DNA from 2 places in the Ramlibacter henchirensis genome. Region 2 is predicted to be linked to the other one. Evidence: predicted binding sites of a transcription regulator. Region 2 holds the regulator's gene; the other holds the start of a gene.
The links. Region 2 encodes HrcA, which represses chaperone genes, less so after heat shock. Its sites were predicted from a motif close to TTAGCACTCNNNNNNNNNGAGTGCTAA; they were not measured.
Positions count from the first base shown of each region.

Region 1 (3,399 bases), 170 kb from region 2:
GGTGGCGGCGCCGACCTTGATCACCGCAACGCCGCCGGCCAGCTTGGCCACGCGTTCCTGCAGCTTCTCGCGGTCGTAGTCGCTGGTGGCTTCCTCGATCTGGACGCGGATCTGCTTGACGCGCGCCTCGATGTCGGCGGCCGCACCGGCGCCGTCGATGAGGGTGGTGTTTTCCTTGCCCACTTCGATGCGCTTGGCCTGGCCCAGGTCGGCCAGCGTCACCTTCTCGAGCGACATGCCGGTCTCTTCGGAGATGACCTTGCCGCCCGTCAGGATGGCGATGTCTTCCAGCATGGCCTTGCGGCGGTCACCGAAGCCGGGCGCCTTGACGGCCACGACCTTCAGGATGCCGCGGATGGTGTTGACCACCAGGGTGGCCAGCGCTTCGCCTTCGACTTCCTCGGCGACGATCAGCAGCGGGCGCGAGGCCTTGGCCACCTGCTCCAGCGTGGGCAGCAGGTCGCGGATGTTGCTGATCTTCTTGTCGTACAGCAGCACGAACGGGTTCTCGAGGATCGCCGCCTGCTTCTCGGGGTTGTTGATGAAGTAGGGCGACAGGTAGCCGCGGTCGAACTGCATGCCTTCGACGACATCCAGCTCGTTGTCGAGGGACTTGCCGTCCTCGACCGTGATCACGCCTTCCTTGCCGACCTTGTCCATCGCGTCGGCGATGATCTTGCCGATCGACTCGTCGCTGTTGGCGGAGATGGAGCCGACCTGGGCGATCTCCTTGGAGGTCGTGGTGGGCTTGGACGCCTTCTTCAGCTGGTCGGTCAGCTGGATCACGGCCTTGTCGATGCCGCGCTTGAGGTCCATCGGGTTCATGCCCGCGGCCACGTACTTCATGCCTTCGCGGATGATGGCCTGGGCCAGCACGGTGGCGGTGGTGGTGCCGTCACCGGCGTTGTCGCTGGTCTTGGAAGCGACTTCCTTGACCATCTGGGCGCCCATGTTCTGGAGCTTGTCCTTGAGCTCGATCTCCTTGGCCACGGACACGCCGTCCTTGGTCACGGTGGGGGCGCCGAAGGAGCGCTCCAGCACCACGTTGCGGCCCTTGGGGCCCAGGGTGACCTTGACCGCGTTGGCCAGGATGTTCACGCCTTCGACCATGCGGGCGCGGGCGTCGCCGCCGAAAATGACGTCTTTAGCTGCCATGTGTGTTTACCTCAAAGGGAAATGGGTTGCGATGGAACGGGCGCTCAGGCGGCCTTCTTCAGGGCGGCCTGGCCATTGCCTTCGATGACGGCGAAGAGGTCGTCTTCCTTCATCACCAGGAGCTCTTCGCCATCGACCTTGACGGTCTGGCCGCTGTACTTGCCGAACAGCACGCGGTCGCCGACCTTCACGTTCGGGGCGATCAGGTCGCCCTTGTCGTTCTTGCGGCCCGGGCCGACGGCCAGGATCTCGCCCTGGTCCGGCTTCTCGGCGGCGGTGTCCGGGATCACGATGCCCGACGCGGTGCGGGTCTCGTTCTCGAGGCGCTTGACGATCACGCGGTCGTGCAGAGGACGAAGTTTCATTGCATCTCCTTGATGAATGCGGTTTGACACATCAAAAAGCGCCAACAAAGTTAGCGCTCATTAACTTTAGCGGAGCTGAGCAGCTCATCTGTTAGCACTCAGTTCCTGCGAGTGCTAATCATAGGGCATCCGGTGTCGGTTTCAAGCCCCCGACCCTGTCGGACAAACCGCGCACGGCCCGATCGGAGCGTCCTTGCGGGGCGCGAGGCCGCCCCGGTGGGCACTAGACCGGACGCGCAGGCCCGGATCGGCCTAGCCTGCGGCGGAAGTCGGTGATCGCTTCGACCGTCGTGCAAAGAAGGCCATGCTGCTGCGCATACTGCGCGACTTGGGCGCCGCGCGCCATCGTGCCGTCAGGATTCATCAGCTCGCACAGCACGCCGGCCGGGTACAGGCCCGCGAGCGCGGGCAGGTCCACCGCGGCCTCCGTGTGGCCCTGCCGGTCCAGTACGCCGCCCGCCTTGGCCACCAGCGGGAAGACGTGGCCAGGCGAGACGATCTCGCTTCGCTCCAGCGTCGAGCGCAGCGCGCACTGGATGGTCTGCACGCGATCGGCCGCCGATACGCCGGTGCTGACGCCGTGGGCCGCCTCGATGGACTGCGTGAAGGCGGTCGCGAAGCGCGAGCGGTTCACTTCGACCATCGGCCGCAGCTTCAGCGCGCCGGCCTTGTCCGGCAGCATGCACAGGCACACGATACCGCTGCCGTCGCGGATCAGCCGCGCCATCACGGCGGGCGTGACCAGTTCGGCGGCGCAGATCAGGTCGGCCTCGTTCTCGCGGGCTGCGTCGTCCAGCACCAGCACGGGCCGGCCGGCGCGGATCGCGTCCAGAATCGCCGGCAGCGGGGCCAGCTCGATCTCCTGCGTGGAGGCGGTGGGGGAAGGGATATCGATCGTCATGAAACGCTCCTGTCGGTTGAGAACAAAAACGCTTCAAGGCTCAAGACGCCGCCGCGGTCCCTGACGGGACGAACGGCAGCACATCGCAGGCGCAACGCGACCGCGAATCTTCTTTCATCCGGACTCTGACCGTCGGCCCCAGCATCTGACTGGGTCTGCTGACCCCGGCGCCACCGTGAAGCGGCGCCGGGCGCTCGCGGGCTCGCGGCTTGCGCCGCCTACCGCCGGTGGGGACTTCCACCCCGCCCTGAAGACCCGACCAATGTAGCAAGGCGCGGCCTCTATAGTTGGCGCCATGGAGACAAGCAATGCCGGTTGATGGAGGAACCGGCTTCGGGCAGCGCCACCCGTGGATTCGCCGGGCGGTGCTGGCTCGGCGGCGCGCGGAGCGGCTGCCGCCCGCGGTTCGCGGACTGTTGTGGTCGATCGCCGCGGGTTTCCTGTTCGTCGTGCTGAACACGCTCATGCGGGGCCTGTCGCTGAACCTCGCTCCCTTCGAGACGCAGTTCCTGCGCTACCTGGCCGGCATCGGCGTCATGCTGCCCTTCATCGCGCGCGGCGGGCTGGCGGCCTTCCGGCCGAAGAATGTCGCCGGCCAGTTCACCCGCGGCGCAGTGCACACGGCGGGCCTGTGCCTGTGGTTCACGGCGGTGCCGCACATCACGCTGGCCGACACGACCGCCATCGGCTTCACCACGCCGATCTTCATCATGATCGGCGCGGTGCTGGTGTTCCGCGAACCGATGCGCTGGGAGCGCTGGGCGGCGGCGGCCATGGGCTTCGCGGGCGTGCTCATCGTCGTCGGGCCGCAGCTCACCGGCAGCGGCGGCCAGTTCGCGCTGGTGATGCTGGCTTCGTCACCGGTGTTCGCGGCGTCGTTCCTGATCACCAAGGGCCTCACGCGGTACGAGCGGCCGGAGGTGATCGTCGTCTGGCAGGCGATCACCGTGACGCTGCTGAGCTTTCCGCTCGCGCTGC
Region 1 is NZ_SMLM01000001.1:1,603,413-1,606,811, reverse strand. It holds gene groL (chaperonin GroEL) at 1-1,155, opposite strand, end outside; gene EZ313_RS07945 (co-chaperone GroES) at 1,200-1,520, opposite strand; gene ribB (3,4-dihydroxy-2-butanone-4-phosphate synthase) at 1,744-2,421, opposite strand; FMN riboswitch at 2,524-2,680, opposite strand; gene EZ313_RS07935 (DMT family transporter) at 2,730-3,399, shown strand, end outside.
Region 1: a site for HrcA is predicted at 1,612-1,638, ahead of EZ313_RS07945 (co-chaperone GroES). Genes of this name have one in related genera too.

Region 2 (3,399 bases):
TCGCCGGCCTCGCGCAGTTGCGCTGCGGTGGCGGGGCTGCCGTTGATCCAGGCGCGGCTCTTGCCCTGCGCATCGATGCTACGGCGCAGCAGCAGCGTGTCGCCGCCTTCGAAGCCCGCTTCCTCCAGCCAGGGCACGAGGATCGCGGGCAGGTCGAATTCGGCGCTGATGTCGGTACGCGCGGCGCCTTCTCGCACCACACCCGCATCGGCGCGTGCGCCCAGCGCGAGCTGCAACGCGTCGACCAGGATGGATTTTCCCGCTCCGGTCTCGCCCGTCAACACGGAAAAACCGTCTCCGAGCTCCAGTTCGAGCTCCCGCACGATGACGAAATCGCGCAATGCGATCCGCTTCAAGCTCACGAACCCCCCTCGTTCCAGTGCATCTTCCTGCGCAAGGTGTCGTAGTAGCTCCAGCCGCGCGGGTGCAGGAAGCGCACCTGGTGCTGCGACCGTTTCACCAGGATGCGATCGCCGTGCAGCAGCGAGGCGAGCGACTGCATGTCGAAATTGGCGCTGGCGTCCCGGCCGGCCACCAGTTCGATGGCGATCTCCACCGAGTCGGGGATCACGATCGGGCGGTTCGACAACGTATGAGGTGCGATCGGCACCAGCGCCCACGCCGGGTTGCCCGGATGCAGCAGAGGACCGCCGGCGGAAAGCGCGTAAGCGGTGGATCCTGTGGGCGTGGCCACGATCAGCCCGTCCGCGCGCTGGTTGGCGACGAAGTGCCCGTCGACCTCGACCCGCAGTTCCACCATGCCGGAGGTGGCGCCTCGATTGACCACCACGTCGTTCATGGCCTGCGCCTTGAACACGCACTGGCCATCGCGCATCACCTGCGCGAGGATCAGGCTGCGGCGGTCTTCCTCGTGGTCGCCGCGCAGCATGGGGCCGAGGACGTCCCGGTAGCTCTCCAGGCGGATGTCGGTGATGAAGCCCAGCCGCCCCTGGTTGATGCCGATGAGCGGCACGCCGAAGCGGGCCAGCTGGCGGCCGATGCCCAGCATGGTGCCGTCGCCGCCCACCACCAGGCCCAGGTCGCACTGATCGCCGATGGAAGGAACGTCCAGCACCTTGTAGCCGATGATGCCCGTGGCGCTGGCCGTGTCATGCTCGATCGCGACGTCGCAGCCCTCGGAGACCAGGAATTGGGCGATGTCTTCCAGGGCCGCGCGGCTGCTGGCGGCCGCCGCGCCGGCGGCGTGGTACTTGCCAATCAGCGCAACCTGGCGGAACCGAGTGCTCATCGAGGGAATTACATCATTAAAATTCCTGAGAGACCTCCGCACCATGCTCGATGACCGTGCCAAGTTGTTGTTGAAAGCGCTGGTCGAGCGCTACATCGCCGAAGGGCAGCCCGTGGGCTCCCGGACGCTGTCGCGCGCCTCGGGCCTGGAGCTGTCGCCGGCCACCATCCGCAACGTGATGTCGGACCTGGAGGACCTGGGGCTGATCGCCAGCCCCCACACCTCGGCCGGCCGCATACCCACGGCGCGCGGCTACCGGCTTTTCGTCGACACCATGCTCACGGTGCAGCGGGAGCAGTTCAACGCGCCCAGCCTGCCGCCCGACCAGCCGCAGCGCGTCATCGCCAACGCCGCCCAGCTGCTCTCCAACCTGTCCCACTTCGTCGGCGTGGTGATGGCGCCGCGGCGCACTTCGGTGTTCCGCCACATCGAATTCCTGCGGCTGTCCGAGCGCAGGTACCTGGTCATCATCGTCTCGCCCGACGGCGACGTGCAGAACCGCGTGGTGTTCACCGGCACCGACTACACCCAGCAGCAGCTGGTGGAGGCCGCGAACTTCCTGAACACCCACTACGCGGGGATGGCCATCGAGCAGGTGCGCGAGCGCCTGAAGGGCGAAGTCGAGCAGCTGCGCGGCGAGATCGTCCAGCTGATGCAGACGGCGGTGGACGCCAGCTCGGAGGCGATGGCCCAGGCGCAGGGCGAGGTGGTCATCTCCGGCGAGCGCAATTTGCTGGAGGTGTCGGACTTCTCCAGCGACATGTCGCACCTGCGCAAGGCCTTCGAGCTGTTCGAACAGAAGACCCAGCTGATGCGCCTGCTCGACATCTCCAGCCAGGCCGCGGGCGTGCGCATCTTCATCGGCGGCGAGAGCCAGGTCGTTCCCTTCGAGGAGCTGTCGGTCGTCAGCTCGCCGTACGAGGTGGACGGGCAGGTCGTCGGCACCCTGGGCGTGATCGGCCCGACCCGCATGCCTTACGACCGCATGATCCAGATCGTCGACATCACGGCCAAGCTGGTGAGCAACGCCCTGAGCCACCACAAGTGACCGCGCCAAGCGCGGCGCGCGCGGTCATCCCCGCGAAGGCGGAGATTCGGTCCCTCCTGATCCCTACAATTCTCCAGCGTGGGGCGTTAGCTCAGTTGGTTAGAGCAGGGGACTCATAATCCCTTGGTCGCTGGTTCAAGTCCAGCACGCCCTACCACCCGCTCCCGGCCTCAGCCGCGCGCCCCGGCATCGCATCACATGCTGCCGCGCCCGTCGCGCTGCTTCTCCGAGATCTTCTTCAGGTGCTCCTCAACCTGTCGCGGATCGTCGCCCACCGCGCCGACGGCTTCGCGCAGCCGTTCATGGGTGGTGTTGAGTTTGCGGGCCCAGCTCTCGCACTTGGCCTTGTCGTTCAGGTCGATGCGATCAGGCTGGTCGGCCGGTCGGTTACTCATGGTGCGTCCTTCCTGGAACGATGGTGCCTGCAGGATAGGAGCGCCGCTTCGCCGGGCGTGAAGGACTGGCTGGGAATTCGCCGCCGGAGGCCGGCTTGCGGCACCTGCTATACTCGCCGGCTTCGCGGCTGTAGCTCAGTTGGATAGAGTACTTGGCTACGAACCAAGGGGTCGTGGGTTCGAATCCTGCCAGCCGCGCCAAATGATGAAGGCCAGTGCATCCGCACTGGCCTTTTTTCTTTGCGCTCCAACTTCACTTGCCGATGAGCTGTCCGTCTCGCTACGCAGCCCGCGGCGTCTCATTCCTGAAGAGCTGAAGGGTAGGAAGCCACCTACCGAATCCAGCGGATGGGCGACTTAACATCACAGCGCCTCCATGCCCTTGAACGCCGAGCTGCGACCCACATCCATGCCATCCGACCGGAACATGCAGGACGACGAAAGCGTCGTGCGCATGCTCGAGCGCGCGGCTTTCGTCGGTGTCTGGCGCCTGGACCTGCGAAGCGGCGAACTCAGCTGGTCGGACCAGCTGGCCGCGATCCACGGTGCGCCGCAAGGCTATGCGCCGCCCGCAGACGATCCGCTCAAGCACTACTCCGACGGTTGCCGTTCCAAGCTGGAAGCGCTGTTTCAGGCGTGCAAAACGGAAGGGGCTCCTTTCGACGAGGAGTCCCAGATCATCCTGCTCGACGGGCGCCGCTCGTGGG
Region 2 is NZ_SMLM01000001.1:1,434,452-1,437,850, reverse strand. It holds gene recN (DNA repair protein RecN) at 1-362, opposite strand, end outside; gene EZ313_RS07090 (NAD kinase) at 359-1,249, opposite strand; gene hrcA (heat-inducible transcriptional repressor HrcA) at 1,293-2,297, shown strand; tRNA gene EZ313_RS07080 (tRNA-Ile) at 2,378-2,454, shown strand; gene EZ313_RS07075 (DUF3606 domain-containing protein) at 2,492-2,692, opposite strand; tRNA gene EZ313_RS07070 (tRNA-Arg) at 2,817-2,893, shown strand; gene EZ313_RS07065 (bifunctional diguanylate cyclase/phosphodiesterase) at 3,120-3,399, shown strand, end outside.